Regions from separate parts of the Streptomyces sp. NPDC059534 genome, predicted to be linked through region 2. Evidence: riboswitches for the same ligand, from Rfam matches in the RefSeq annotation. Region 2 holds a riboswitch; each other region holds the start of a gene.
What was found. A riboswitch is a leader RNA that binds a small molecule or an ion and turns the genes downstream of it on or off. The one in region 2 is predicted to bind cobalamin.

Region 1 (4,864 bases), on a different contig from region 2:
CGCGATCCGCTTGTACGCGGTCTCCATCTCGGCACGGGCCGGGCGGCCTTCGAGCCCGCGCCCGTACGCGTACCCGCCCCACACCGTGTACACCTCGGCGAGGTCGGCGTCCGTGCGCCAGTCGCGCGAGTCGATCAGCTGGAGGATGCCCGCGCCGTACGTCCCCGGCCGGGAGCCGAAGATGCGGGTGGTGGCGCGCCGCTCGTCGCCGTGCTCGGCGAGGTCGGCCTGCGCGTGCGCCCGGACGAAGTTCTCCTCGACCGACTCGCCCTCCAGGCCGGCGACCAGCCGGACGGCGTCGTCGAGGAGGCCGATGACGTGCGGGAACGCGTCCCGGAAGAAGCCGGAGATGCGCAGGGTGACGTCGACGCGCGGGCGGCCCAGCTCGGCGAGCGGGATCGGCTCCAGGCCGTTGACGCGGCGGGACGCCTCGTCCCACAGCGGGCGGACGCCGAGCAGGGCGAGCGCCTCGGCGATGTCGTCGCCCGCGGTCCGCATCGCGCTCGTCCCCCACAGGGAGAGGCCCACCGAGGTCGGCCACTCGCCGTTGTCGGTGCGGTAGCGCTCCAGGAGGGAGTCGGCGAGCGCCTGGCCGGTCTCCCAGGCGAGCCGGGACGGCACGGCCTTCGGGTCGACGGAGTAGAAGTTCCGGCCGGTCGGCAGGACGTTGACCAGGCCGCGGAGCGGGGAACCGGACGGGCCGGCGGGGACGAAGCCGCCGTTCAGGGCGTGCACGGCGTGCGTCAGCTCGTCGGTGGTGGCGGCGAGGCGCGGCACGACCTGCTCGCAGGCGAAGCGCAGGACGGAGTGGACCTCCGGGCCGTACGCGGCGGCGACCGTGCCGACCGCGTCCACCGACCAGTCGGCGGCCTCCATCGCCTCGACCAGCTCGCGGGCCTTGGCCTCCGCCTCGTCGGCGGTGGTGCGGGTCGCGGCCGACTCGTCGAGACCCAGGGCCTCGCGCAGGCCGGGCAGTGCCTGCGTGCCGCCCCAGATCTGGCGGGCGCGCAGGATGGACAGCACCAGGTTGACCCGGGCCTCGCCGGCCGGGGCGCCGCCCAGGACGTGCAGACCGTCGCGGATCTGGGCGTCCTTGACCTCGCACAGCCAGCCGTCGACGTGCAGCAGGAAGTCGTCGAAGCCGTCGTCCCCCGGGCGCTCCTGGAGGCCCAGGTCGTGGTCGAGCTTGGCGGCCTGGATCAGCGTCCAGATCTGGGCGCGGATCGCGGGCAGCTTCGCCGGGTCCATGGAGGAGATCTGCGCGTACTCGTCGAGGAGCTGCTCCAGGCGCGCGATGTCGCCGTAGGAGTCGGCGCGGGCCATCGGCGGCACCAGATGGTCGACGAGCGTGGCGTGGACGCGCCGCTTGGCCTGGGTGCCCTCGCCGGGGTCGTTGACGAGGAAGGGGTAGACGAGCGGCAGGTCGCCGAGGGCCGCGTCGGGGCCGCAGGCGGCGGACAGGCCGGCGTTCTTGCCGGGCAGCCACTCCAGGTTGCCGTGCTTGCCGAGGTGGACCATGGCGTCGGCACCGAAGCCGCCGTCGTCGGCGCGGGCGGCGATCCAGCGGTAGGCGGCCAGGTAGTGGTGGGACGGCGGGAGATCGGGGTCGTGGTAGATCGCGATCGGGTTCTCGCCGAAGCCGCGCGGCGGCTGGATGAGGATCAGCAGGTTCCCGCGGCGCAGGGCGGCGAGGACGATGTCGCCCTCCGGGTTGCGGGAGCGGTCGAGGAACATCTCGCCGGGCGCCGGGCCCCAGTGCTCCTCGACGTGGGTGCGCAGTTCCTCGGGCAGGGTCGCGTACCAGCGCTTGTAGTCGGCGGCCGGGATGCGGACCGGGTTCTTCGCGAGCTGTTCCTCGGTGAGCCAGTCCTGGTCGTGGCCGCCGGCGTCGATGAGGGCGTAGATCAGCTCGTCGCCGTCGCCGGAGACCAGACCCGGGAGGTCCTCCTCCGGTCCGAAGTCGTAGCCCTCCGCGCGGAGGCGGCGGAGCAGGGCGACGGCGGAGGCGGGGGTGTCGAGGCCGACCGCGTTGCCGATGCGGGAGTGCTTGGTGGGGTACGCGGAGAGGACGAGCGCCAGCTTCTTCTCGGCGTTCGGGATGTGGCGGAGCCGCGCGTGCCGGACGGCGATCCCGGCGACGCGGGCCGCGCGCTCGGTGTCGGCGACGTACGCGGGCAGGCCGTCCTCGTCGATCTCCTTGAAGGAGAACGGGACGGTGATCAGCCGGCCGTCGAACTCGGGCACGGCGACCTGGCTGGCGGCGTCCAGCGGGGAGAGGCCCTCGTCGTTCTCCGCCCAGGCGGACCGCGAGCCGGTCAGGCACAGCGCCTGGAGGATCGGCACGTCGAGCGCGGCGAGCGCGCCCGCGTCCCAGGCTTCCTCGTCGCCGCCGGCCTGCGCCTCGGCCGGCTTGGTGCCGCCGGCGGCGAGGACGGTGGTGACGATCGCGTCGGCGGTGCGGAGGGTGTCGACGAGCTCGGCCTCGGGGGCGCGCAGGGACGCCACGTACAGCGGCAGCGCCTGGGCGCCGGCGTCCTCGATCGCGTCGCAGAGGGCGCCGACGAAGGCGGTGTTGCCGCTCATGTGGTGGGCGCGGTAGTAGAGCACGGCCACGGTCGGGCCGTCGGTGCGGCGCGGGGTGCGGTCCAGCGGGCCCCAGGTGGGGGCGGCGGCCGGGGCCTCGAAGCCGTGGCCGGTGAGGAGGACCGTGTCGGAGAGGAAGCGGGCCAGCTGCTCCAGGTTGGCGGGGCCGCCGTGCGCCAGGTAGGCGTGCGCTTCGGTGGCGACGCCGACGGGGACGGTGGACGCCTCCATCAGCTGGGCGTCGGGAGCCTGTTCGCCGCTGAGGACGACGACCGGCTTTCCGGCGGCGCGGATCGCGTCGAGCCCCTCCTGCCAGGAGCGGAGTCCGCCGAGGAGGCGGACGACGACCAGCTCGGCGTCGTCGAGGAGGGCGGACAGTTCGGCGAGGGGGAGGCGCGAGGGGTTGGCGAAGCGGTACTCCACCGGGCCTGCGGAGCCGGCGTTCGCCGCCCGGGCGCTGAGCAGGTCGGTGTCGGAGTGCGACAGCAGCAGAAGCATGGCGTGCGGTGGCCTTCCTCGGGGTTGTCCGCGCCCCGGGTGGTCGTATGGATGGCGGGAGTTCCTGACTCACCCGTTCCAGGTCGTGCCGAAACACGACCGGGCCGGGCTCACAGTGGCGGGACCGCGCCGGATTCTCACCGGGCTTCCTCCCCGGGGTCCTGGGACCCCATGCCGTCTGCATAGTAGATCGTGCCGTCGGCGGGCCGGGCCGGGCCGGGGAGTCGGCCGGATCACACCCGGTGGTCGGCCGGTTCCCCGTGGGTATGCTCGCCGCCATGCCGCCCACCCCACCCCCGGCGCCCGAACCGGGCGAACCTCGCATACGGGACCGTGGCGACGCCTGCCCCGGGGCGCTGCGCCTGCACTCCGCCGACGACGGGCGGCTCGCCCGACTGCGGCTGCCCGCCGGACGCTTGACGCCACGTCAGACCGAGGTCCTGGCCCACGCGTCGGAGACCCTGGGCGACGGGCGGATCAGCATCACCTCGCGCGGCAACGCGGAACTGCGCGGCCTCGCGGACGACTGCGGGGCACGGCTCGCCGAGCTGCTCGCCGAGGCTGACCTGCTGCCCTCTCCCACCCACGAACGCGTCCGCAACATCATCGCCTCGCCCACCGCCGGCCTCGGCGGACTCGGCCACGCGGACGTGCAGTTGTGGGCACGCGAGCTGGACGCCGCGCTGTGCGCCGAACCGCGGGCCGCGTCCCTTTCGGGACGGTTCCTGTTCGTCCTGGACGACGGGTGCGGAGAGGTCGCCGGGCTCGGCGGGGATGTGAGCTTGGTCGCAGAGGCGGACGGCTCCGTGCGGCTGTGGCTCCGCTCCCGGGTCTTCCGGATCGACGCCGCCGACGCCGTCCGCGCCGCCCTCGCCGCCGCCCTCGCCTTCCTCGACGCCGCCGAGGCCGCCGGGAACGGGGCCTGGCGGCCGGGCGAACTGCCCGACGAGCACGTTCCGGACTGGGCCGCGGCCCTGGCGCGGGCCGGCATCACCGCCGAGCCCGTCCCCGTACCGCCGCTCACCGTGTCCCCGCCGCCCGCGCCCGGCGCGCTCCCCGGCGGCGCCCTGCACGTCCTCGCACCGCTCGGCCGGCTGACCGCCGCCCAGCTGCGGGCCCTGCTGCCCGCCGCCGAACTCCGGCTCACCCCCTGGCGCGGCGTGGTCGTCGTGGCTCCGGCCCCCGCGGCCGGCCCGGCACCCCGCACCGGCACGGACCGGCTGCGGGAGCTGGAGCGGCACGGGCTCATCACCCGGCCCGAGGCGCCCGGGGCGGGGGTCACCGCCTGCACCGGGCGGCCCGGCTGCGCCAAGTCCCTCGCCGACGTCCGGGCGGACGCGCTCGCCGCGCCCGCCGGGCCGCTGCCCGTGCACTTCTCCGGGTGCGCCCGCCGCTGCGGGCACCCGTACGGCGGCTGGATCGAGGTCCTCGCCACCGGCGACGACACCTATCTGGTGGACGGACTCCCCACCCCCCGCAGCTCCCTGACCGAAGCGGTCGCCACCGCCCGCACGAACCCGACGAGATGAGCGAGAGCAACAGGATGTTCGACTACGAGAAGGACGGAGCGGAGATCTACCGCCGGTCCTTTGCCACGATCCGTGCCGAGGCGGATCTGGCGGGCCTGCCCGCCGACGTCGCCCAGGCGGCGGTCCGGATGATCCACGCCTGCGGCATGACCGACCTCGTACGCGATATCGCCTACTCGCCGCAGGTCGTCTCCCGCGCCCGCGAAGCCCTCCGGGCCGGCGCGCCGATCCTCTGCGACGCGCAGATGGTCGCC
Region 2 (4,864 bases):
GGCCGAACGACACGTCCTGGCCGACGGAGGCGGCGAAGAGCTGGTCGTCCGGGTCCTGCACCACCAGCTGCACGGTGGTCCGCAGACGGGTCAGCCCCCGGCGGTCGTACGCCACCGGCGTCCCGTCCAGGAGCAGCGACCCGGTCCCGCACCGCAGACCGCCGCTCAGCAGGCGAAGCAGCGTCGTCTTGCCGCTGCCGTTGCGGCCGAGAAGCGCGATCGCCCGTCCCTCCGCCACCGCGAAGTCGACGTCCTTCAGGACCGTGGGTCCGTCCTCGTAGGCGAATCCCGCCTTCACCAGCTCCACGACGGGAGCCGGGCCCTGAGGCGTCGTCGGGTTCGGAGGCGTCACGGAAGGAACCTTTCCAGTACGAGGGTGAGGGTGACGAGCCCCGCGAGGAGCACGCCCGTCGCGGCGAGGAACCGGCGGGAGACGGCGCAGGCGGGCACCAGGACCCGGAGCGTCCCGTCGTAGCCCCGCCCGGCGAGCCCCGACTGCAGGCGCTGCGCCCGGTCGAAGGCCCGGACGAACGTGGTCGCGCCGAGGCCGGCGAGCGAGCGCCAGGTCGCGGCCCGGGTGGTGTGCCCCAACCGGGCCGCCTGGGCCTGCCGGATCTTGGCGAGCGAGTCGAGCAGCAGGAAGATGATCCGGTACATCACCAGGGCCACGTCCACCACCGGCGCCGGCACGCCCGCTCGGACCAGCCGGGGCAGCACGTCGGACACCGGCGTCGTGAACGCGAACAGGAGCACCCCGAGCGAGGCGGACGAGGTCCGCAGCAGCAGCTCGCCCGCGTGCACCGGGCCTCCCGGCGCGAGAGCGACCGCCCCGTGCGCCCCGCCCACCTCGAACAGCAGCGGGACCGCCCCGGTGACACAGAAACCGAGCGGAACACGGAACGCCCGCCACAGCTGACGGCCCGCCACACCGGCCGGACCGAGCAGCACCCCGAGCGTGGCCGCAGCCACGAGCACCGCTCCCGGCCACGGCGGCAGACACACCGCGCACAACGTCAGACCGAAACCGAGCAGCGCCTTCTCGGCGGGATGGCGGGCGCGCCAGCGACTGCTGTGCGCCGCCGCGTCGATGGGCAGCATCGGCGGCTACGCGTCCCGCTCGCCGACGGAACGGTCGGCCCCCGCGGCTCCGTCGGCGGTCACGCCCCCGCCGGTCCGCACGGAACCGGCGGCACCGTCGGCGGCTGTGGAACCGGCGGAGGCGACGGGCCCGCTGCCGGCCGTACCGGAGTCCACGCCCTCGACTCCGTCCCCGCCCCCGTCCCCGACCTCTCCGTCCGCAGTCGCAGCCGCCCCCGCCGCCAGGGCCACGCCCTGGCGACGTCCGCGGCGCAGGCCGAAGTAGTACGCCAGGACGCCGGCGCCCAGTGCTGCCTGGAGGGCGAAGAGGGCGGACTCGATCTCGCCGGACGGAGGTTCGTACAGGGGACTGAACCAGGGCTTGTAGTCCGGTCGGAGTTCGGTGATCGCGGTCTCCGCCTCCGCGTCGGCCCCGGTGAACGGCTCTTCCTTGTGGTCGCCGAGGCCCAGGACGAGCGGCAGGACGGCGAGCGCGGCGACGAGGAGGAGCAGGAGCGCGTTGATCTTCGTGTTGCGGCTGATCTTGGTGCTCATCGGGCGGCCGCCTCCTCGTGACGGTCCGTCCGCGACGGTGCGAGGACGCCGAGCCGGGTCAGTTCGCCCTTGCTCGACTGGGTCAGCAGCCGCATCACGAGCACGGTGAGCAGGCCCTCGCTGACCGCCAGCGGGATCTGCGTCACGGCGAAGATCCCGCCGAACTTGGCCAGCGCTCCGGGGATGCCGCTGCCCGGGTCCGGGAAGGCCAGCGCGAGCTGCACGCTGGTGACGCAGTACGTGGAGAGGTCGGCGACGAACGCGCCGAAGAAGACCGCGACCATCAGCGGCGTACCGAAGCGGCGCAGCAGTCGGTAGGTGCCGTACCCCGCCCAGGGCCCGACGATCGCCATCGAGAAGGCGTTGGCGCCGAGCGTGGTGAGACCGCCGTGGGCGAGCAGGAGGGCCTGGAAGAGGAGGGTGATCGTCCCCAGGACGGCCACGATCGGCGGCCGGAAGAGGATCGCGCCCAGGCCCGTACCGGTCGGGTGGGAACAACTGCCTGTCACCGAGGGCAGTTTGAGTGCGGACAGGACGAACGTGAAGGCGCCGGAGGCGCCGAGCAGCAGGGTGGACTCGGGGTTCGACCGCACCTCGCGGGTCAGCGCGCGGACCCCGTGGACGACGAACGGGGCGGCCGCGACACCCCAGGCGGCGGCGTGCGCAGGGGGCAGGTACCCCTCGGCTATATGCATGGTCGGGAGACCCTCTCCAGCACCTCGTGGATGGACAACGCACCCTGGCCGGTCTCCTGGCTGACGGTCATACGGTCCGGCTCCGCCTTCCCACACCGCGGCGGTCTCCCGTCGCGGTCCAGTGGCTTCCCCGAGGGTGTTACCCGCGGGGGTGGAGCCGGACCTCCCGATCACAGTGGCGAGGGCCGCACCGGTACTGCACCGGTTTCCCGTACACCAAGGCCCTGCGACATTAGTGCGTTGACCAGGTGCATCACAACACGGTCGCCACCCGGTGCGGCCCTTCCGTCACTCCGCGCACTCGCCGCGGAGGCTCATTCCTTGCGGTAGGCGTACGCCTCCGATGCCGCGGCCGCCACCGCGTCGAGATCCCCGCCCGCACTCGCCGTCACCAGCGCCGCCACCGCGCCCTCGACGAACGGCGCGTCCACCAGGCGGGAGCCGTCCGGCAGTTCGTCGCCCTCGGCAAGCAGCGCCTTCACGGTGAGCACGGCGCTTCCCAGGTCGACCAGCAGCGCCACCCCGGCCCCCCGGTCGACGTCCTTCGCGGCCCCGGCGATCAGCTCGGCATTGGTCCCCAGGCCCCCGTCGGGCAGCCCGCCCGCCGGGGCGACCGGTGCGAGGACCCCGCCGCCCGCGAGCCCCCGGGCCAGCTCGGCCACGGCCGCCGCGACCGCCGCGCTGTGCGAGACGAGCACGACGCCCACGAGCGCCGGGCCCTCAGTTGTGGGGCCACCGGCGGCGGGACCCTCAGCGGCCGGGCCACCATCGGTCGAGCCACCAGCCGCCGGACCCCCAGCCGCGGGACCCTCAGCCGCCGGACCCCCACCCGCCGTACTCACGACGCCCTCTCGGTGCCCGAGCCGTCAGCCGGTGCCGGCTCAGCGGTCCCCGCCGCAGGGGCCCGGCCCGTCGCGGTCTCGGCGAGCGTCGAGAACAGCAGTGCCGACGACGTCGCCCCCGGATCCTGGTGTCCGACCGACCGTTCGCCGAGGTAGCTGGCCCGGCCCTTGCGCGCCCGCAGGGGTACGGTCGCGAGGGCGCCGGCCTCGGCGGCGGCGCGGGCCGCCTCGAACGAGGTCCGCAGGCCCTCCACGGCCGGTACCAGCGCGTCCAGCATGGTCTTGTCGCCCACCTGGGCACCGCCCAGCTGGGACACGGCGGCCACACCGGAGCTCAGCGCGTCGGCCAGCCGCTCGCGGGTGACCTGTTCGTCCTCGCCCAGGGACTTCCCGGCGCGGCGCAGCAGTGTCCCGTAGAGGGGGCCCGACGCGCCGCCGACGGTGGAGATCAGCTGGCGTCCGGCGGTGGTGAGCACCGCGCCGGGGGTCGCCGGGGGCTCCTTCGCCAGCACGTCGGCGACGGCGGCGAAGCCGCGCTTGAGATTGGCGCCGTGGTCGGCGTCGCCGATCGCCGAGTCCAGCTCGGTGAGCCGGTCCGCCTCGCGGTCGACGGCCTCGGCGACCACGTCCAGCCAGCGCACCAGGAACTCCGCACCGAAGGTCTCCGTCATGCCGCCTCCCTCTTCCGTTCCCGCCGTCGTCCCGACGGTCCCCATCGTCGCCTCACCGGCCCCAGCGCAGCGCGGGCGTCTGCACCGGCGCGTCCCACAGGCGGAGCAGTTCCTCGTCCACCTCGCACAGGGTCACCGAACAGCCGGCCATGTCGAGCGACGTCACGTAGTTCCCGACCAGCGTCCGCGCCACCGGTACGCCTCGCTCGGCGAGGACGCGCTGCACCTCCGCGTTGAAGCCGTACAGCTCCAGGAGCGGCGTCCCGCCCATCCCGTTGACCAGCGCGATCACCGGACCGGCGGGGCTCAGGTCCTCGACGACCGCGTCCACGGCGAAGTCCGCGATCTCCCGCGAGGTCATCATCGCCCGCCGCTCGCGGCCCGGCTCGCCGTGGATGCCGACGCCCAACTCCAGTTCGCCGTCGGGGAGATCGAAGGTGGGGCTGCCCTTGGCGGGTGTGGTGCACGCGCTCAGCGCCACCCCGAAGGACCGCGACCGCTCGTTCACCCGGCGGGCGATCGCCTCCACCCGCTCCAGCGGAGCGCCCTCCTCGGCCGCCGCCCCCGCGATCTTCTCCACGAACAGCGTGCCCCCGGTTCCGCGCCGCCCCGCCGTGTACAGACTGTCCGTCACCGCCACGTCGTCGTCGACCAGCACCTTCGCGACCTGGATGCCCTCGTCCTCCGCGAGCTCCGCCGCCATCTCGAAGTTCAGCACGTCACCGGTGTAGTTCTTGACGACGAACAACACTCCGGCGCCACTGTCCACCGCCGCCGCGGCCCACACCATCTGATCGGGTACGGGCGAGGTGAACACCTCCCCGGGGCATGCCGCCGTGAGCATCCCCGGCCCCACGAACCCCCCGTGCAACGGCTCGTGCCCCGACCCGCCCCCGGACACCAGCGCCACCTTCCCCGCGACCGGCGCGTCCCGCCGCACCACCACCCGCCGCTCCACGTCCACGGTCAGCTCGGGATGGGCGGCGGCCATCCCCCGCAGCGCGTCGGCGACGACGGTCTCCGG
Region 3 (4,864 bases), on a different contig from region 2:
ACGGTGATCGCCGCGTCCCACACCATCATCGCGCCGAGCGCCTGGGCGAGGACGGACCACGAGTACGGGGAGCCGTTCTGCGCGCTGATGGAGCGGCCGATCTCCTCGTACCGCACCGCGATCGCGTCCTTGATGCGGCTGACGACCTCGATCCGCTCCCCGACCGTCATCCGGGGCCACGGCCCCTCGTCGAAGGCCCGGCGGGCGACCGCGACCGCCCGGTCGACATCCGCCTCGGAGGCGTGCGGGACGCGTCCGATGACCTCCTCCGTGTGCGGGGAGATCACCTCGATCACTCCGGTGCCCAGCGGATCGGTCAACTCCCCGCCGATGAACAGCTTTCCGTGCTCCACAAGCTCGGTCATGACCGCTGCCTCCCGAGGAGATGGATTCCCTGGACTTCCTGACGATGCCTCAGAACTGATACCAGTTCTAGTTATAGTGGGCAATGGTCGAGCAAGCTCCGTACGGTCTCGTAGAGATGAGGGCACATGACCCAGGTGACCGAGCACGGCGGAGGCGTCTGGTCGCTCCGGGTGCCCATCCCGGACAACCCGCTCGGCCACACCCTGGTCCACGTGCTCGACACCGACCGGGGTGCGGTGCTCGTCGACACCGGGTGGGACGACCCCGCGTCGTGGGCCGAACTCGCGGGCGGCCTGGAGGTGTTGGGTCTTTCGGTGCGGGACGTCCACGGGGTCGTCATCACCCACCACCACCCCGACCACCACGGCCTCTCCGGCCGGGTCCGCGAGGAGTCCGGGGCGTGGATCGCCATGCACGCCGCCGACACCGCCGTCGTGCGCCGGACGCGGAGCGCCGAACCCGGCACCTGGCTGGACTACCTCGCCCGCAAGCTCGCCACCGTCGGCGCCCCCGAGGACCACATCGCGCCGCTGCGGGCGGCCCGCGCGTCCGGCCGGATGCGGACGCTGCCGGGCCTGCGCTCCGCGCTCCCCGACCGCGAGATCGTCCCCGGCGAGCTGCTCGACCTGGCCGGCCGGCGGCTGCGCGCCATCTGGACGCCCGGCCACACCCCCGGTCACGTCTGCCTCCACCTGGAGGAGGAGCACCCCGCGCGGCTGCCCGGCCACGGCCGGCTCTTCTCCGGCGACCACCTGCTGCCCGGGATCTCCCCGCACATCGGTCTGTACGAGGACCCCGACGACGCCACCGGGGCCGATCCCCTCGGCGACTACCTCGACTCCCTCGAACGGATCGGCCGCCTCGGCGTCGCCGAGGTCCTCCCCGCCCACCAGTACGCCTTCGCCGACGCCGCCGGCCGGGTCCGCGAACTCCTCGACCACCACGAGGAACGCCTCACCGGGCTCCTCGGCCTCCTCGCCGCCCCGCTCACCCCCTGGCAGCTCGCCGAACGGATGGAGTGGAACCGGCCCTGGGACCAGATCCCCCACGGCTCCCGCAACATCGCCGTCAGCGAGGCCGAGGCCCATGTGCGCCGCCTCGTGAAACTGGGCCGCGCGGAGGCCGTGACCGGCACGGACCCGGTCACCTACATCGCCGTGGAGCCGGTCGCGCTCCCCGCCCGGCCGGCGGCGCGCCCCCCGCGGTGACCTGCCGCCTCCCCCTGAGTCGGTGCGGTGTGAGGCGTCTCGCACCGCCGGAGCGGAGGGCGTACGGGCCGGTACAGTGAGCGGGTCGTCATCATGCCCGTACGGGGGGAAGACCGGTGCGAATCCGGCACTGACCCGCAACCGTGAGCCGGTCCCCGCAAGGACCGGCAAGTCGGAATGCCCCGCCCGGGACGTGACCGCCGGCACCGTCGAGGAATACGGAGCCGGAGCCTGGTGCCCTTGAGGCGTGCCGGTGCCCGGCCGCAGGAGAGGGCCCCATGAACACCGTCCGCCGCAGCGCCGCCGCGCTCGCCGCCGCCGCCGTCGCACTCGGCGCCGCAGCCGCCGTCCCGGCCGCCGCCGCGCCCTCTCCGACCCCCTCGACCGGCACCCCCGCGACCGGCCTGTACGGCACGAAGGACCCGACGTACGACGGCGTCTGGCGCCAGTCGCTCGCCTTCCTCGCCCAGCGGAGCACCGGCTACCAGCCCGCCGACCAGGCCGTGGGCTGGCTCCTCGGCCAGCAGTGCGCCGACGGCTCGTTCGCCTCGTACCGCGCGGACGCGGCGACGCCCTGTGACGCCAAGACGATGCGGGACACCAACGCCACCGCCGTCGCCGTCCAGGCGCTCGGCGCCGTCCGCCGCCAGGCCGCCGCGCCCGAGAAGGTCGACCAGGCCGTCAAGGCCGGCAGCGCCTGGCTGAAGACCGTGCAGAACAAGGACGGCGGCTGGGGCTACGGCGCCGGCGGCGCCAGCGACGCCAACTCCACCTCGATCGTCGTCGGCGCGCTCGCCGCGACCGGGGAGAAGCCCGGCTCGTACACCTCCGCCGACGGCCGCACCCCGTACGACGCGCTCCTCTCCTTCGCCCTGCCCTGCTCGGACAAGGACGGCGCCGGGGCCTTCGCGTACCAGCCGGACAAGGCTGGCACGCTCCTCGCGAACGCCGACGCCACCGCCGCGGCCACCCTCGCCGGACTCGGCAAGAGCATCGCCGCCACCAAGGCGTCCCCCGAGCAGCCGCCGGTCTGCACCGACCTCACGAAGCCGACCGCCGAGCGGGCCGCCCTCAACGGCGCCTCCTACCTGGCGAAGGCCCTCGCGAAGACCGGCCACCTCACCACCCCGCCGATGCCGGGCGCCACCGACACGACCGAGAAGCCGGACATCGGCAACACCGCCGACGCGGTCGTGGCCCTCGCCGCGGCCGGCGCCGCCCAGGAGGCGGAGCCCGCCCTCGTGTGGCTGGAGAAGAACTCCGCCGCCTGGGCGAAGGAGAGCGGACCGGCCGCGTACGCGCAGCTGATCCTGGCCGCCCGCGCCACCGAGACCGACCCGCGCGAGTTCGGTACGGCGGACCTGGTCGAGCAGCTCAACGCCACCGGCCCCGCGCCCAAGACCCCCGACACCTCCGCCTCCTCCACCAGCGACGACGAGGAGTCCGGCTTCGACATCTGGTGGATCATCGGCATCGGCACGGTCGTCGGCGTCGGCATCGGCTTCCTCGTGAGCGGCCGCAAGAAGTGAGAGCCACCCGCAGGGCGGGCGCCCGGATCGCGGGCGCCGCGGCCGGGGCGCTGCTGACCCTGACCGCCGTCGCGGCCGCCCCGGCGCAGGCCGCCGGCTACCGCTACTGGTCGTTCTGGGAGAGCGACGGCGGCAAGCCCTGGGCGTACGCCACCCAGGGCCCGGCGACCGCCCGGCCCGCCGACGGCGACGCGATCGGCTTCCGTTTCGCGATCAGCCAGGGCACGAGCGACACCTCCCAGCCGGCCCTGGCCCCCGACTTCGCGGGGATCTGCGGGGGCGTGGAGAAGAAGGACGGCAGCAAGCGGATCGCCGTCGTCGTCGACTTCGGCGGCCCCGCGGACGCCCCGCCCGGCGAGCACCCGCCGGAGAAGCTGATCAAGGTCGGCTGCGCGGAGGTCCGCGAGGACGCGACGGGCGCGGAGGCGCTGGCCGCGGTGGCGAAGCCGCTGCGGTACGACAGCGCGGCCATGCTGTGCGGGATCGCCGGCTATCCGGCGCGGGGCTGCGGCGAGCAGGTCGCGGAGAACGCCCCGGCGTCCCCCGCGCCCACCGCTCCCGCGGCCGCCGCCCCCGGGCACGGCAGCGGCGGTCCGTCCTTCGGCGTGCTCGCCGGCGGGGCGGCCGTCCTGGCGCTCGGCGGCGCCGCGATCTGGAAGGCCCGCCGTCGCGGATGAGCCCCGCCCGTAGCCGCGGCACGTTCACGGCCCCGCACACGGACCGGCCCGCGCCGGGGTCCCGGCCCGCGCCGGGGTCCCGGCCCGCGTCGGGGTCCCGGCCCGGTCCGGGCTCCCGGTTCGCGGCCCCGGTGGCGACCCGGGCCAACGCGCTGCACGCCGGAGCCTGGTGGCTATGGGCCCTGGGCCTGGCCGTCGCCGCCTCCCGCACCACCAATCCGCTGCTGCTCGGGCTGCTCGTGGGAGTCGCCGGATACGTCGTGGCGGCCCGCCGTACGGACGCGCCCTGGGCCCGTTCGTACGGCGCCTTCGTGAAGCTCGGCCTGTTCGTCGTCTTCCTGCGGGTGGTGTTCTCGCTGCTGCTGGGCTCCCCCATCCCCGGCACGCATCCGCTGTTCACGCTGCCCGAGGTGCCGCTGCCCGACTGGGCGCAGGGCGTACGGATCGGGGGGCGGGTGACGGCCGAGCAACTGGTCTTCGCGCTGTACGACGGCGCCAAACTGGCGACCCTGCTGATCTGCGTGGGCGCCGCGAACTCCCTCGCCAACCCGGCGCGGCTGCTGAAGTCGCTGCCGGGCGCGCTGTACGAGGCCGGGGTCGCCGTCGTCGTGGCGATGACCTTCGCGCCGAACATGGTCGCCGACGTGGTCCGGTTGCGGACCGCCCGCCGCCTCCGGGGCCGCCCGACGGGCGGGGTGCGGGCCGTGCTCCAGATCGGCCTGCCGGTCCTCGAAGGGGCCCTGGAGCGGTCGATCGCCGTGGCGGCCTCGATGGACGCGCGCGGTTACGGGCGGACGGCGCGGGTCCCCGCCTCCGTGCGGCGCACCACGAACGTGCTGACCCTCGGCGGGCTGCTCGGCGTCTGCGCCGGCTCGTACGGACTCCTGGCCGCGGAGGGCGCCGGATACGGGCTCCCGCTGCTCGGCGCCGGACTCCTCGCCGCCCTGGCCGGCCTCCGCCTCGGCGGCCGCAGGACGCTCCGCACCCGCTACCGGCCCGATCACTGGGGCGCGCGGGCCTGGCTCGTCGCCGGCTCCGGTGTGGCGGTGGCCGTCCTCATGATCTGGGCGAACACCATCGCACC
Region 4 (4,864 bases), on a different contig from region 2:
TGAACGGCGTGGCGCTCGGCGTCTTCGTCTTCTTCTTCGTGGCCGTCACGGTCATGGGCTTCCTGGCCGCGCGCTGGCGCAAGGCCGACAATGAGCAAAGCCTCGACGAATGGGGCCTGGGCGGCCGGTCGTTCGGCACCTGGGTGACCTGGTTCCTGCTCGGCGGCGACCTCTACACCGCGTACACCTTCGTCGCCGTCCCGGCGGCCATCTACGCGGCGGGCGCGGCCGGTTTCTTCGCCGTGCCGTACACGATCCTGGTGTACCCGCTGATCTTCACGTTCCTGCCGCGCCTGTGGTCGGTCTCGCACAAGCACGGGTACGTGACCACCTCCGACTTCGTCCGCGGGCGCTTCGGCTCCAAGGGCCTGTCGCTCGCCGTCGCGGTCACCGGCATCCTCGCCACCATGCCGTACATCGCGCTCCAGCTCGTCGGCATCCAGGCCGTCCTGGACGTGATGGGCGTCGGCGGCGGCGAGAACACCCACTGGTTCGTCAAGGACCTGCCGCTGCTGCTCGCCTTCGGCGTCCTCGCGGCGTACACGTACTCCTCGGGTCTGCGCGCCCCGGCGCTCATCGCCTTCGTCAAGGACACGCTGATCTACATCGTCATCGCGGTGGCGATCATCTACATCCCGATCAAGCTCGGCGGCTTCGACGAGATCTTCGCCAAGGCCGGCGAGGCGTACGCGCAGACCAACCCGGCGACCGGCAAGCCGCGCGGCGCGCTCGTCCCCGGCGAGGCCGGCCAGTGGACGTACGCGACGCTCGCGCTCGGCTCGGCGCTCGCGCTCTTCATGTACCCGCACTCGATCACGGCGACGCTGTCGTCCCGGAGCCGCGAGGTCATCCGCCGCAACACCACGATCCTGCCGCTGTACTCCCTGATGCTGGGCCTGCTCGCGCTGCTCGGCTTCATGGCGATCGCCGCCGGGATCAAGGTCAAGAACGGCCAGCTCGCCATCCCGCAGCTCTTCGAGACGATGTTCCCCGACTGGTTCGCGGGTGTCGCCTTCGCGGCGATCGGCATCGGCGCGCTCGTCCCGGCGGCCATCATGTCGATCGCGGCGGCCAACCTGTTCACCAGGAACATCTACAAGGACTTCATCAAACCGGACGCGACACCGGCGCAGGAGACCAAGGTCTCCAAGCTGGTCTCCCTCCTGGTGAAGGTCGGCGCGCTGGTCTTCGTCCTCACCATGGACAAGACCGTCGCGATCAACTTCCAGCTGCTCGGCGGCATCTGGATCCTCCAGACCTTCCCGGCCCTCGTCGGCGGCCTGTTCACCCGCTGGTTCCACCGCTGGGCGCTGCTCGCCGGCTGGGCCGTCGGCATGGTCTACGGCACGGTCGCCGCGTACGGCGTCGCCAGCCCGACCCAGAAGCACTTCGGCGGCTCCTCCGCCGAGATCCCGGGCATCGGCGAGATCGGCTACATCGGCCTCACCGCCTTCGTCCTCAACCTCGTCGTCACGGTCGTCCTGACCTTCGTCCTCAAGGCCGTCAAGGCCCCCGAGGGCATCGACGAGACCTCGCCGTCCGACTACACGGCGGACGCCGGCGACACCGGCGTGCGGACCGAGCCGCCGAAGGTCGGCGTCGGGACGCACTGACCCGCGGCACGGCCGTACGCGCAGGGGCCCGGGATTCTCCGCCAGGAGATCCCGGGCCCCCGCGCGTCGCCCGCGGGGGAGACTGGCCCCATGGACTTCACGATCAGGGCGGTACGGCCCGAGGAGCACGAGGAGCTGGGCGAGCTCACCGCGGGCACCTATCTGAACGACGGGCTGCTGAAGTACGGGGCCGAGGACTCGTACCTGCACGTGCTGCGGGACACCGAGCGGCGGGCGCGCGAGAGCGAGGTGCTCGTCGCCGAGGACGGCGACGGGCGGCTCCTGGGCGGGGTGACCTTCGCCCGGGGCGCCACCCCCTGGGCCGACATCGCGGTCGAGGGCGAGGCCGAGTTCCGCATGCTCGTGGTCTCCCCGGAGGCCCGCGGCCGGGGCGTCGGAGAGGCCCTCGTGAGGGCCTGCGTCGAGCGGGCGCGGGACCTCCCCGGCTGCGCGCGTCTCGTGCTCTCCACGGACGTCTCCATGGTCGCCGCGCACCGGATCTACGAGCGCCTGGGCTTCGTCCGCACCCCGGACCGGGACTGGGAGCCGATCCCCGATCACTCTCTGCGCACCTACGCCCTGGAGTTCTGAGCCGGGGCGGCGACACAACATGTGGGGGGTGCCAAGAGCGGCGCCCCCCACATGTATGCTCGTGCTCGCTGTCGACGCAGGGGAATCCGGCGCGAATCCGGAACTGTCCCGCAACGGTGTGCTTCGTGCGGATTCGTACGGAGTCAGTCCGAGGACCTGCCGCCAGCGCACCCGGTCCTTCCGTTCCGGGTGCCACTGACTTCCGGGCCTCGCGGAGTGGGCCGGTGGACACGGCGCGGCCCATGAACCGTTCGCGCCCCTGCCCGCCTTCCCCCGTCGCGGCCCCGGCCGAGCGAGGGAGAGCCCCCACGTGACCATCGCGCCCGCCGATCCGGCTTCGGCCGAGGCTTCCGCGGTCGAGAGCGACGGCCCCGGGACCGTGCTGCTGCGGACCCTGACCGACCTCACCGCCGATCTCCCCGACACCGACCCCGGCAAGGTCGCCGCCGCCGCGCTGCGCGGCCGCAGCGCCGCGTCGGACGAGGCGGAGCTGCGCGAGCTGGCCACCGAGGCGGCCGCGGGCCTGATCGCCGACGACCCGGCGTACTCCCGGCTCGGCGCCCGGCTCCTGACGATCACCATCGCCGACGAGGCGGCCGGGCAGGGCGCGGTCTCCTTCTCCGCCTCCGTCGCCGTCGGTCACCGCGAGGGCCTGATCGCCGACCGCACCGCCGAGTTCGTCGCGCTGCACGCGGACCGGCTCGACGCGACGATCGACGCGGCCGGCGACGACCGCTTCGGCTACTTCGGTCTGCGCACCCTCTACTCGCGCTACCTGCTGCGCCACCCGATCACCCGCCAGGTGATCGAGACCCCGCAGCACTTCATGCTGCGTGTGGCCTGCGGTCTGGCCGAGGACGACAGCGTCCGCGCGCTCGACGAGGTCGCCGCGCTGTACGGGCTGATGAGCCGCCTGGACTACCTGCCGTCCTCCCCCACGCTCTTCAACTCCGGCACCCGCCACCCGCAGATGTCCTCCTGCTACCTGCTGGACTCCCCGCAGGACGAGCTGGACTCCATCTACGACCGCTACCACCAGGTCGCGCGCCTCTCGAAGCACGCGGGCGGCATCGGGCTCTCCTACTCCCGCATCCGCGCCCGCGGTTCGCTGATCCGCGGCACCAACGGGCACTCCAACGGCATCGTGCCGTTCCTGAAGACCCTCGACGCCTCCGTCGCCGCCGTGAACCAGGGCGGCCGCCGCAAGGGCGCCGCCGCCGTCTACCTGGAGACCTGGCACGCGGACATCGAGGAGTTCCTGGAGCTCCGCGACAACACGGGCGAGGACCAGCGCCGTACGCACAACCTGAACCTGGCGCACTGGATCCCGGACGAGTTCATGCGCCGGGTCAACGCGGACGCCGAGTGGTCGCTGTTCTCCCCGGCGGACGTACCCGAGCTGGTCGACCTGTGGGGCGACGAGTTCGACGCCGCCTACCGCGCCGCCGAGGCCAAGGGCCTGGCCCGCAAGTCGATGCCGGCCCGCGACCTCTACGGCCGGATGATGCGGACCCTGGCCCAGACCGGCAACGGCTGGATGACCTTCAAGGACGCGTCGAACCGGACGGCCAACCAGACGGCCGAGCCGGGCACGGTCGTCCACTCCTCGAACCTCTGCACCGAGATCATCGAGGTCACGAACGACGGCGAGACGGCCGTCTGCAACCTCGGCTCGGTCAACCTGGGCTCGTTCGTGATCCCGGGAGCCGGCGGCGGGGACATCGACTGGGAGCGCCTCGACGCGACCGTCCGCACGGCCGTCACCTTCCTCGACCGGGTCGTCGACATCAACTTCTACCCGACCGAGCAGGCCGGGCGTTCCAACGCCCGCTGGCGTCCGGTGGGCCTGGGCGCCATGGGCCTCCAGGACGTCTTCTTCCAGCTGAAGCTGCCGTTCGACTCCGCCGAGGCGCGCGCGCTGTCCACCCGTATCGCCGAGCGGATCATGCTCGCCGCGTACGAGGCGTCCGCCGACCTCGCCGAGCGCAGCGGCCCGGTCCCCGCCTGGGAGCAGACCCGCGCGGCCCGCGGTGTCCTGCACCCGGACCACTACGACGTGGAGCTGAACTGGCCCGAGCGCTGGGCCGCGCTGCGCGAGCGGATCGCCACCGTCGGCCTGCGCAACAGCCTCCTCCTGGCCATCGCGCCGACCGCGACCATCGCGTCGATCGCCGGTGTCTACGAGTGCATCGAGCCGCAGGTCTCCAACCTCTTCAAGCGCGAGACGCTGTCGGGCGAGTTCCTCCAGGTCAACTCGTACCTCGTCGACGAGCTGAAGAAGCTCGGCGTGTGGGACGCCCAGACCCGGGAGGCGCTCCGCGAAGCCAGCGGCTCGGTCGCCGGCTTCACCTGGATCCCGGCCGAGGTCCGCGAGCTGTACCGCACGGCCTGGGAGATCCCGCAGCGCGGCCTGATCGACATGGCCGCGGCCCGCACCCCCTTCCTGGACCAGTCGCAGTCGCTGAACCTGTTCATGGAGACGCCGACGATCGGCAAGCTGTCGTCGATGTACGCGTACGCCTGGAAGCAGGGTCTGAAGACGACGTACTACCTGCGCTCCCGCCCGGCGACCCGGATCGCCCGCGCCGCCCAGGCCGCCGCCCCGATCCCCGTGCAGCAGGCGGCTCCCGACGCGGACGCGATCGCCTGCTCCCTCGAAA

Region 1: it holds a riboswitch for cobalamin, as region 2 does, so the genes downstream of both, cobN (cobaltochelatase subunit CobN) here and ACFVZH_RS28850 (energy-coupling factor ABC transporter permease) in region 2, are expected to answer to the same signal.
Region 3: it holds a riboswitch for cobalamin, as region 2 does, so the genes downstream of both, ACFVZH_RS02145 (prenyltransferase/squalene oxidase repeat-containing protein) here and ACFVZH_RS28850 (energy-coupling factor ABC transporter permease) in region 2, are expected to answer to the same signal.
Region 4: it holds a riboswitch for cobalamin, as region 2 does, so the genes downstream of both, ACFVZH_RS14075 (ribonucleoside-diphosphate reductase subunit alpha) here and ACFVZH_RS28850 (energy-coupling factor ABC transporter permease) in region 2, are expected to answer to the same signal.

What each region holds. Positions count from the first base shown of each region.
Region 1 covers NZ_JBHWAQ010000011.1:77,479-82,342, forward strand. The annotation lists gene cobN (cobaltochelatase subunit CobN) at 1-3,081, opposite strand, end outside; cobalamin riboswitch at 3,118-3,269, opposite strand; gene ACFVZH_RS15890 (cobalamin biosynthesis protein CobG) at 3,348-4,610, shown strand; gene ACFVZH_RS15895 (precorrin-8X methylmutase) at 4,607-4,864, shown strand, end outside.
Region 2 covers NZ_JBHWAQ010000028.1:35,248-40,111, reverse strand. The annotation lists gene ACFVZH_RS28865 (ATP-binding cassette domain-containing protein) at 1-352, opposite strand, end outside; gene cbiQ (cobalt ECF transporter T component CbiQ) at 349-1,098, opposite strand; gene ACFVZH_RS28855 (energy-coupling factor ABC transporter substrate-binding protein) at 1,105-1,632, opposite strand; gene ACFVZH_RS28850 (energy-coupling factor ABC transporter permease) at 1,629-2,327, opposite strand; cobalamin riboswitch at 2,356-2,591, opposite strand; gene ACFVZH_RS28845 (PTS-dependent dihydroxyacetone kinase phosphotransferase subunit DhaM) at 2,642-3,034, opposite strand; gene dhaL (dihydroxyacetone kinase subunit DhaL) at 3,166-3,840, opposite strand; gene dhaK (dihydroxyacetone kinase subunit DhaK) at 3,893-4,864, opposite strand, start outside.
Region 3 covers NZ_JBHWAQ010000002.1:9,400-14,263, reverse strand. The annotation lists gene ACFVZH_RS02155 (aldehyde dehydrogenase) at 1-365, opposite strand, end outside; gene ACFVZH_RS02150 (MBL fold metallo-hydrolase) at 492-1,574, shown strand; cobalamin riboswitch at 1,640-1,779, shown strand; gene ACFVZH_RS02145 (prenyltransferase/squalene oxidase repeat-containing protein) at 1,853-3,103, shown strand; gene ACFVZH_RS02140 (SCO2322 family protein) at 3,100-3,780, shown strand; gene ACFVZH_RS02135 (energy-coupling factor transporter transmembrane protein EcfT) at 3,777-4,864, shown strand, end outside.
Region 4 covers NZ_JBHWAQ010000009.1:139,643-144,506, forward strand. The annotation lists gene mctP (monocarboxylate uptake permease MctP) at 1-1,613, shown strand, start outside; gene ACFVZH_RS14070 (GNAT family N-acetyltransferase) at 1,704-2,204, shown strand; cobalamin riboswitch at 2,253-2,383, shown strand; gene ACFVZH_RS14075 (ribonucleoside-diphosphate reductase subunit alpha) at 2,515-4,864, shown strand, end outside.